One region of the Ruegeria jejuensis genome, then DNA from elsewhere that is predicted to be linked to it. Evidence: riboswitches for the same ligand, from Rfam matches in the RefSeq annotation. Region 1 holds a riboswitch; the other holds the start of a gene.
The links. A riboswitch is a leader RNA that binds a small molecule or an ion and turns the genes downstream of it on or off. The one in region 1 is predicted to bind cobalamin.

Region 1 (5,244 bases):
GATCCAGGGCAGCAAGGCCACCAGAACCATCACACCAACCAATGTCACCCCGCGCGAAAGCGCGGGGGTCAGACGATCCAGCGTTTGGATCATTTGGTCAGCGTGGTGTGTTCCGTGATCAGCCTGCGCTCGCGCGGGTCGCGTTGCGCTCCGGACACGTTAGCGGCCTCACCTTGAATGATGCGCCCATGCAGCATCGGAACGGCTGCACCACTTGCCAGAATGGCGGCCTCAGCGGCGATGATGGCCTCGCGGCGCTCCACACCGGGCTCGATTGCGGCTGCGGCCTCAAGGGCGGCGTCGACTGCCGGGTCGCAAAGCTGCGAGATGTTGAACGAGCCTTCGCACCCGAAATCACTGACCATGTAGGACACCGGATCACCGCTATCGAGCACGGTGGCACGTGACAGAATAATGAGGTCGAAATTACCAGCCAGCATGTCGGCCTCGATATTGGCGTATTCGCGGACATCCTGAGTGACGTCGAAACCCGCCTCGCCCAGCATTTGGGCGACCAGTACGGCGACTTCGGGCAATTCGGCCCGGTCAGTATAGGTGCCAAGCGTGATCTTGGTGCCTTCAGGGGCCTTGGCTTGGACGTGATCGATCGGCGTTCGCAAGGGGTTCGCCCAGGGTAGCGCCGGGCCGAACAGACCGCGCGCGACGTCGGCCCGCCCTTCATAAACGGTCCGGACGATAGCGTCGCGGTCAATCGCATCACGTACCGCGCTGCGCAGGGCGGGATCGGTCAGCGGGCCCTTCTTGGAGTTCACGTAGAGCGTATTGGTGCGCGGCATCGGGACTTCGTGAATCAGAGCCGGGTCGATCAGCGCAGCCTGGCTGACCGGAACGGTTTCGACCACCTGCGCGGTACCGGTGCGCAACGCGGCCCCTCGCGCGGTGCCATCGCCTACATAGTCGGCATCGATGCCCGCTAGCTTGGCACGCTCACCCCAATAGTCGTCGAACCGATCCAGATGCGCGCTCGTCACGCCGTTGATTTCCGTCAGAACAAACGGGCCGGTCCCTGCTCCGGTCGGTGTCACGACACCTTTTTCGCCATAGGCTTTTTCAGCCAGAATCGCGAGCTGCGGGCTGGAGAGACGATTGGGTACCAAAGGATCGACGGCCTCGGTGCGAACGATCACGGCATTGCCATCGACCTCAACCGCCATCTCGACCCCATCAAGAATGCGCGGCTTGGGCGCGGCCTGCGTTGCCGCCAACAACGCGGCTGCGACCTGCTCCGGGGTCAGATCGGTGCCATCGTGAAACTTGACGCCGGACCTGATCACAAACCGCCACGTATGATCGTCAATTCGGCTCCATTCGGTTGCCAGCAAGGGCTGCGGTTCACCGTCGGCGTTCAGGCGGATCAGTGTTTCCGCAGTGGACCAGCGGGACAACTTGAAGGCGTCGTCGGATAACGGGCTCAACCCCGAGCGCGGCGGTTGCAGCATTGCGACACCGATGCGCGGGTCTTCGGCATGCGCAGCGCCTGCGAGGCTCAGGCCGACGAGCGCGGCGCTTAGAAGGGTAGATTTCATTGGGGGTCCTTTCTTATGCCGCGGCGATCATCGGCGGTGCGGCGTTTAACAATTCTTGCGTATGCGGGTGGTGCGGGTCGCGCAGCAGGTCGCGGGTGGGTCGATCTTCGACTATGCGGCCCTCTTGCATGACCAGTATCCGCTGGCACAGTTCAGCCAAAATGGAGATGTCATGTGACACCATAAGGAAGCCTGTGCCTTGATCTGTGGAAAGGTCTTTCAGCACGCGCGCCACCTGGGCGCGGATGGTCATATCCAGCCCACTGACCGGCTCGTCCGCCAGCAGGAATACAGGGCGCATCGCAATGGCACGGGCAATCGCTACGCGTTGCGCCTGCCCGCCAGACAACTCGCCCGGTCGGCGCGAAAGGAAACGGTGATCCAGGCCAATGCTGGCGAGCGCCTGTTTTGCGAGTTGTTCGGGGTTCCGGTCGATATGCAGGCGCAGCAACGGTTCGGTCACGAGTTGTAAGACCGTCATGCGCGGCTCCAGCGATCCCGCCGGATCCTGCGGAATATACTGCACCATGCGCCGATACCAGCGCAGCGACGCGACTGAACCTGGCAGGACGGCGCGCCCGTCACAAAAGATCTGCCCGGCCTGCGGGGCTTCAAGCGCAAGAAGGCATCGCAGCAGGCTGGACTTTCCAGAGCCGGACACGCCAACCAGACCGACTCGGTCGCCTGCGTCGAGATCGAAGGAGACTTCGTGCAGCGCGGGCGCCGGCGGTGTCTTACGCCAAAACCCGCGCGGCGCCGGATACGCAAGCGACAGGTTACCTATCGACAGGAAGGTCATCCGTACAACCTCTCGCAGGCGATGCCGCAGTTTCTGGCTGAGGCGATCAACTCACGCGTATGCGCGTGCTGAGGATCGGTCACGAGCCGTTGCATCGGTGCGTCCTCGACGATGCGCCCTGCCTCGATGACAAGGGCGCGGTCACATAGATGCGCGGCTGCGTGAAGGTCATGGGTAATCAGCAACAGGCCCGGCCCGCCGGGGGCTTGGGTGACGTCGCGCAAAAGCCTCAGGATCTGAGCCTGCGTCACCACATCCAGCGCCGAGGTGGGTTCGTCCCCGATGATTGTCTGAGCCTTGCAGGCGACGGCCATCGCAATACAAACCCGCTGTCGCTGACCGCCCGACAATTCGGGAGAACACCGCCGCGCGATCTGCTCAGGCTCGGGCATGCCGACCCGCGCCAGAAGGTCGATGCTTGCTCGGCGCGCGTCCGCGGCACCCAAACCTGATTTTCGCAGCGGTTGTTCAAGCTGATAACCGATGGTTGTCAACGGGTTGAGCGCCGCCTGCGTATCCTGCATCACCATCGCCGGCCGTGCTGATGCGGGCCGCGAGAGGGCCGGCGTGCGGGTGACATCAACACCGCCAACGTCGATCCGCCCGGTGATCTCGGCCTGCGGCGGAAGCAGGCCCAGAGCGGCCCGTGCCGTCATGGACTTGCCGGATCCGGATTGGCCCAGCAGGGCAACCCGCTGACCCGGTTCAAGCACAAGATCGATACCGTTCAGGATCGATTGCCCATTCAGAGAAACCGTTAATCGGTCAATGGACAGGCAAGGGGAAAGCGCCACGATTTCACACAGAATCTGGTTCAGATTTACCTGTGATAGTATAACGTATCAGCAAGCTCAAGTGGCAGAATCGCTGGTAATTGACCCTCTGATGCGATCTTGGGTTTGATGTATCTTGTGCTTATTGGCGCTGCCCGGGCCGTAAGACCTAAGCCGACAAGAAGCGGTTTAGGCCTTGCCAAGTTGCATAGCTGACGATCCGCCGATACTTGTCGCTCAACAAGGGCCCAAAAGCTTCGTTGCGGCGTGCCAAAAGGGGCAGCGTTGCGCTAGCAGAATTGACGACTGACCATCTTTGGATGATTTCGAATCTTGACGATACAGCCCTGAGATGTCATGCGCGGTTTGTCGGTGTCCATTCGGACCTAACAGGGAATTCGCCATATGGGTCAGACCCATATGAACCGAAACTGCCCCCGCAACTGTAGGCGGTGAGCCAGCTCTGAACATACCACTGGGCCAAACGGTCTGGGAAGGTCAGGGCCAGCTAAGATCCGTCAGTCAGGAGACCTGCCGACGTAAACCTGAACCACCGGGCGGGGTTGCTCGGGAAAGGATCGTGATGCGACTGACACCTTTGTGCCGTGCATGGATTAGTGCACTTGCCTGCCCGGTTGCTGGCCTTTTTCTTTCTGTTTTCAAACCCCGGCATCGGATTTACCGGAGCCAAGACAATGACATCCAAATTCATCACCCTGACCGCGCTGGCCGCTGTGCTGAGCGCACCGGCCTTTGCGGATAAGACCAGCTATCCGCTGACCATTGAGAATTGCGGCCACACGCTGACCTTCGACAAGGCACCCGACAGCACCGTGACCATCGGGCAGTCCACGACCGAAATCCTGTATCTGCTGGGCCAGCAGGACAAACTCTCGGGCACCTCGGTCTGGTTCAACCCGGTCCTGCCCGAGTTCAAAGAGATCAACGACAAGATCGAACGTCTGGCCGATAATGATCCCAGCTTTGAAAGCGTCGTTGGCAAGAAACCCCAACTGGTCACAGTCATGTATGAATGGCATGTGGGAGCCGAAGGGATCGTCGCCACGCGCGAGATGTTTCACGATGTGAACGTGCCCACCTATGTGATGCCCACCGATTGCGCGGCCAAGGATAACTCGGTTGGGGTCGATGGCACACGGTCGGAACTGTTCTCGACCCAGCAATTGTACACCAGCATCGAACAGCTTGCCGAAATCTATGATGCTCAGGATGCGGGTGCCGCGCTGGTAGACGATCTGAAAACCCGCGAGGAACAGGCCATCGCCAAGGCCGCAGGCCTGAACCTGCCAGAGGGGTCCTCGGCGCTGTTCTGGTTCTCGTCGGCGGATATGGAGTCAGACCCTTATGTCGCCGGTCAGCAGGGCGTTCCTGCTTACATGATGGACAAGCTGGGTGTCGATAATGTGGTTACCTCGGGCGAGGAATGGCCGCTTGTGGGCTGGGAAACCATCGCCAAGGCTGATCCGACCTTCATTGTGATTGCCGAAATGGACCGCCGCCGTTTCCCGGCGGACGACGTCGAGAAAAAGCGCGCATTCCTTATGAGCGACCCGGTCGCCAAGGAAATGACCGCCGTCAAGGAAGGCCGGATCATCACCATCGACGCCCATGCCATGAGCCCGACCGTCCGCGCCATCTATGCATTGGAGCAGATCGCGGATGAACTGCCTGCTTTTGGTCTGACCCAATGACGGCAATTGATCGGCCACTTGCGCGCCGGTCGCTGTGGCACTGGGGGCTGGTCGTGCCCCCGGTGCTTCTGGCCGCGCTGTTGTTCGGGGCCGCTTTGGGGGAAACCAGTATTCCACCCGGCGTGGTACTGAAGGTGCTGGCCAACAAACTGTTTGATGCGGGCTATCCCGTCGACAAGATCGACGAGGGCATCATCTGGAATTACCGCATGTCGCGCGCGGTTGTGGCCGCCTGCTGCGGCGCGGGGCTGGCCCTGTCCGGCGTGATCTTGCAGGCGCTGCTGCGCAATGCGCTGGCCGATCCCTATCTTCTGGGCATCTCGGCGGGGGCCTCAACCGGAGCCGTCGCCGTCACCGTGCTGGGGCTGGGCGGCGGGCTGATCTCGCTGTCTGCAGGCGCGTTCATGGGTTCC
Region 2 (5,244 bases), on a different contig from region 1:
GGGCCGCGCCGGGGCTGGAAAGCAGCCTATCCGGTGGTGCAATGGAGTGTGACACTATGATCGTGGCCGGGTTCGGATTTGCCTCTGTCGCGACAGCGGAAAGCCTGCATGATGTCTATCGACGCGCAGCGCGAGATCACTTTGTCACCGCGCTGGCCACGGCCGACGACAAGGCGGCGCACCCTGCCCTGAGAACTTTGGCCGCGGAATTGCATGTACCCGTTCTGCGCGTTGAGGCCGCCGTCTTGAGCGCGGCCAGAACACTCACCCAGTCCCAACGCAGCGCGACCGAACGCGGCACCGGCAGCGTGGCCGAGGCCGCAGCACTTGCCGCTGCCGGGCCGGATGCGCGCCTGATCGCCCCCAGATATATCTCGACCGACCGCCTCGCCACCTGCGCGGTCGCCATCGGAGGACAGACATGACCGTTCATTTCATCGGCGCCGGACCGGGCGCCGCAGACCTGCTGACCCTGCGCGGGCGCGATATCATCGCCGCCTGCCCGGTCTGCCTTTATGCCGGTTCACTGGTGCCGGAAGAGATTCTGGGCCATTGCCCCGAGGGCGCAAAGATCATCAACACCGCGCCGATGGATCTGGATCAGATCATGGGCGAGATCGCCACCGCCCATGCCGAGGGCAAGGATGTGGCGCGATTGCATTCCGGGGACTTGTCGGTCTGGTCTGCCATGGGTGAACAGATCAGGCGGCTGAAAGAGATGGGCATTCCCGTCAGCGTCACTCCCGGTGTACCATCCTTTGCTGCCGCCGCCGCTGCTTTGGGAACCGAGCTGACGCTGCCCGGCCTGGCGCAATCGGTGGTGCTGACCCGCACGCCGGGGCGCGCCTCGTCCATGCCCGAGGGCGAGACGCTGGAAAACTTCGCCCGCACCGGGGCGACGCTGGCCATTCACCTGTCGATCGGCAATCTCGACACGGTGATAGCGGATCTGACCCCCGCTTATGGCGCGGATTGCCCGGTGGCGGTGGTCTACCGCGCTAGCTGGCCCGATGAGCGGATCATCCGCGCCACGCTGGGTACCCTCAAGGCGGCGCTGGACGACAGTATCTCACGCACCGCGCTCATTCTGGTCGGCCCGGCTTTGGCAGGCGAAGGCTTTGACGAAAGCTGCCTTTACTCCAAGACCTATGACCGCCGCTACCGACCGCAAAGCGCCGAAAGCCCGTGGTCCAGCTGGAGCCACGGGGATGACTGAGGCGATGACAAACCCTCCCGGCCTGCTGATCTCGGCGCCCTCATCGGGGACCGGCAAGACCACGGTGATGCTGGGACTGCTCAGGGCGCTGGCCGAAGACGGTCTGGCAGTGCAGCCGTTCAAGAGCGGGCCGGATTATATCGACCCGGCCTTTCATCTGGCGGCGGCGAAACGCGCGTCTTTAAACCTCGATACATGGGCAATGGACGAGACGCTGCTGGGCGGCATCGCGGCGCAGGTGGCGGGGGCCGACATAGTGGTGGCCGAAGGCTCCATGGGGTTGTTCGACGGGGTGGCAAAGCCCGGAGAGACCGGCCACGGCACCAGCGCCGAGACCGCGTTGCGTATGGGCTGGCCGGTTGTGCTGGTGCTGGATGTGGGCGGTCAGGCGCAATCGGCGGCGGCCACGGCGCTGGGATTTCGGATGTATAACCCGGACCTGCCCTTTGCCGGTGTGATCCTGAACCGCTGCGCCAGCCCGCGCCACGAACGTCTGACGCGGCTGGGCATGGAGCGCGCGGGCCTGCCGGTTCTGGGCGTGCTGCCGCGCCGGGGCGACCTGACGCTGCCCGAACGGCATCTGGGTCTGATCCAGGCAGTGGAGCATCCCGACCTGGAAAGCGCCATCGCGGGCTATGCGGCGTTTTTGCGCGAACATGTCGATCTGGAGGCGATCAAGGGGGCCGCGTCTTCCTCAAGCCCCAAGGGGCCATCGTCAGCCGCGCTGCCGCGTCCTCCGGCGCAACGGATCGCCTTGGCCCGCGATGCTGCGTTTTCCTTCACCTACCCGCATCTGCTGGAAGGATGGCGTGCGGCAGGGGCGGAGATTCTGCCATTCTCGCCGTTGGGTGACGAGGCCCCGGCAACAGATGCCGATCTGGTCTGGTTGCCCGGCGGCTACCCGGAACTGCATGCGGGCAGGCTTGCGGGGGCGCAGATCTATCTGACCGGCCTGCGCAGACATGCCGAAACCAAACCGGTACACGGCGAGTGCGGGGGCTACATGGCATTGGGTGAGGCGCTGATCGACAAGGAGGGCAACCGACACGAGATGGCGGGGTTGCTCGGGCTGGTGACCTCTTATGAGAAGCGCAAGTTCAATCTTGGCTACCGCAAGGCCACTCTGACCGCGCCAATGCCCGGTTTTGAAGCCGGAGCCGTCTTACGCGGGCATGAGTTCCACTATTCCTCGATTGTCGAACAGCCCGATGCGCCGCTGGCCCGCGTGGTCGATGCCGAAGGTGTGGAAGGCCCGCAAACCGGGTCGCTGCGCGGCAATGTGACGGGCACATTCTTTCACCTGATCGCCGAGGCGCGCTCATGAGCGGGTTTGTGTCTTTTGTCGGTTCCGGCCCCGGTGACCCCGAGCTGCTGACCCTCAAGGCGGTGGACCGGCTGCAACAGGCCGACGCGGTTCTGTTCGACGACCTAAGCAGCGGCCCGATCCTGAGCCATGCGCGCGAGGAGGCCGATCTGGTGGGGGTGGGCAAGCGGGCCGGTCGCCCCTCGCCCAAACAGGACCATGTGAGCCGCCTGCTGGTGGAGTATGCGCAGACCGGCGCCCGCGTCGTGCGACTGAAATCCGGCGATGGCGGCATGTTCGGACGCTTGGAGGAAGAGCTGGTGGCCCTGCGCGAGGCCGGGATCGGATACGAAATCATCCCCGGCATTCCATCCGCCTGCGCGGCAGCGGCAGCGGCGGGCATCCCGTTGACCCGGCGTTTGACCGCCCGGCGGGTCCAATTCGTCACCGGCCATGATGTGAGCGGCAAGCTGCCCGAAGATCTGAATCTATCCGCACTGGCCGACCCGATGGCCACCACGGTGATTTTCATGGGCAAGCGTACCTTTCCGCTACTGGTCGAAGCGCTGCACGCGAACGGCCTGCCACTGGACACGCCTGCATTGCTGGCTGAATCCGTCTCGACCCCGGATCAGGCGCTGCATCGGACGACGATGGGGGCGTTATCGGAAAAACTCGCCGCTGAAATCGGCACCGCGCCAGCGTTAATCCTTTATGGGCCGCTCGCCGACGAATGAATGCCGCTTTTGGGGTTGACGCAATTGGGGCTGGCAAGACAAGAGTGCGGTTACGGTGCTCGGGCCGCAAGGCCCGGGGAAAAGGGAATGGGGTGCAAATCCCCGACTGCCCCCGCAACTGTAATCGGGAAGCAAGCGTGGCAATCGCCACTGGCATATCGCCGGGAAGGCCCTCGCTTGTGACGATCCGTGAGTCAGGAAACCTGCCGTGATTGGAAACAGCCGGACAACCGGCACGCGTATCCGCCGGGGATGGCGGGAAGGAGACAGTAAATGCATATCGAACCGGGCGTCGTGCATGGCGCAAAAATGATTTTCGCCTACGGTACAGCAGCCGCTGCCGCTGGGTATTCTCTGAAACTGATCGCAGACGATCTGAAAGAACGCGCCGCGACCTCGTTCATTGCGCGCTCCATCGCCGCCACGCTGAGCGTCTTTATCTTCTTCGAGGTGCTGCCGCATTTCCCGGTCGGTATCTCTGAGGTCCACTTCATTCTGGGCACCACATTGCTGCTGATTCTGGGCGTCGCGCCCGCTGCGGTTGGTCTGGCCGCTGGCCTGGCCATTCAGGGCCTGCTCTTCGCGCCTAGCGACGTGCCGATGTATTTCGTGAACATTACCACATTGCTGGTGCCGCTCTTTGGTATCCATGCGCTGGCCAAGCGCGCGCTGCCGAAGAACGTCGCCTATGTCGATCTGGGCTACACGGATGTTCTGAAGCTCTCGGCAGCCTATCAGGGCGGCGTGATCGCCTGGGTCGCCTTCTGGGCCTTCTACGGTCAGGGATTCGGCGCCGAGAACATGGCCGCCGTTGGCAGCTTTGGTCTGGCCTATATGCTGGTCGTGCTGATCGAGCCGGTCTTTGACCTTGCGGTTCTGGCCGGTGCCAAGTCGCTGAAGGGTATGAAGGGTTCCGGCCTGGTGACCCCGCGCCTCTATCACGCGGCCTGATCCAATCTAATCTGCAAAGGATGGCTCCGGCTCGACACAGGCCGGAGCCATTGTCTGTTATGCAAGAGCTTTTCCTGATCGGCATCGGCACTGGCAACCCGGATCACGTGACCCGCGAGGGCGCGCGCGCGATCTGTGACGCGGATCTGATCCTGATCCCGCGCAAAGGAAGCGGCAAAGAGGATCTGGCTGGGCTGCGCGAGCAGATCATCAATGATCTAAGCGCCACACCGCCGCCGCTGGCCCATTTCGACATCCCCAAACGTCGGGCGGATGACGGTTATCTGCAAGGGGTCGAGGAATGGCATGACGCCATCGCGCGGCGCTGGCAGGAGGCCATCGCGCGCCACAAGGACGCAAAGCGCGTCGCTCTGCTGATCTGGGGGGATCCCTCGCTCTATGACAGTTCGCTGCGCATCGCGGATCGGCTGGACCCGAAACCGGCAATCCGGGTCATTCCCGGCATCACCGCCATTCAGGCGCTGACCGCCGCCCACGCAATCCCGATCAACGAGTTGGGCGCGCCCTATATCGTCACAACCGGACGCCGCATCCGCGACGAGGGTTGGCCCGATCCGGTCACCTCTGTCGCCGTCATGCTGGACGGTGAATGCTCGTTTCAATCACTCGATCCCGACCGCTATGACATCTGGTGGGGCGCGTTTGTCGGGATGCAGGAACAGATTCTGATCCATGGCCCGCTGCATGAGGTGTCCCGGCAGATCATCGACACCCGCGCCGCAGCCCGCGCCGAGCATAGCTGGATCATGGATATCTATCTGCTGCGCAAGCGCACGGGCTGAGCCGGAGGTCCGATCCACGGAATTGTGATTCCGCCCGCCCCCGTAACATGGCATCAAGGCGAGACAGATCGGGAGAATGCCATGCTCAGAATCGCTTGTCTTGTTGTCGCGCTGGGGGCAGCCACCATAGCTCATGCAAAAGATATGGCTGCGCGCGAGGGATGGGCGGTGCTGCCGACCGGCAAATCCTACGACCAGCTTGTCGATGATGTAAAAGCTGCGGTGAAAGAGAAC

Region 2: another riboswitch for cobalamin. It lies ahead of AB1E34_RS15675 (energy-coupling factor ABC transporter permease); the one in region 1 lies ahead of AB1E34_RS19295 (ABC transporter substrate-binding protein).

The regions. Positions count from the first base shown of each region.
Region 1 covers NZ_JBGRUO010000019.1:61,218-66,461, reverse strand. The annotation lists gene AB1E34_RS19315 (ABC transporter permease subunit) at 1-93, opposite strand, end outside; gene AB1E34_RS19310 (ABC transporter substrate-binding protein) at 90-1,547, opposite strand; gene AB1E34_RS19305 (ABC transporter ATP-binding protein) at 1,561-2,346, opposite strand; gene AB1E34_RS19300 (ATP-binding cassette domain-containing protein) at 2,343-3,140, opposite strand; cobalamin riboswitch at 3,473-3,672, shown strand; gene AB1E34_RS19295 (ABC transporter substrate-binding protein) at 3,815-4,831, shown strand; gene AB1E34_RS19290 (FecCD family ABC transporter permease) at 4,828-5,244, shown strand, end outside.
Region 2 covers NZ_JBGRUO010000013.1:93,052-98,295, reverse strand. The annotation lists gene cbiE (precorrin-6y C5,15-methyltransferase (decarboxylating) subunit CbiE) at 1-60, shown strand, start outside; gene AB1E34_RS15695 (cobalamin biosynthesis protein) at 42-425, shown strand; gene cobM (precorrin-4 C(11)-methyltransferase) at 422-1,216, shown strand; gene AB1E34_RS15685 (cobyrinic acid a,c-diamide synthase CobB) at 1,209-2,540, shown strand; gene cobA (uroporphyrinogen-III C-methyltransferase) at 2,537-3,256, shown strand; cobalamin riboswitch at 3,293-3,481, shown strand; gene AB1E34_RS15675 (energy-coupling factor ABC transporter permease) at 3,530-4,207, shown strand; gene cobF (precorrin-6A synthase (deacetylating)) at 4,267-5,010, shown strand; gene AB1E34_RS15665 (DUF302 domain-containing protein) at 5,092-5,244, shown strand, end outside.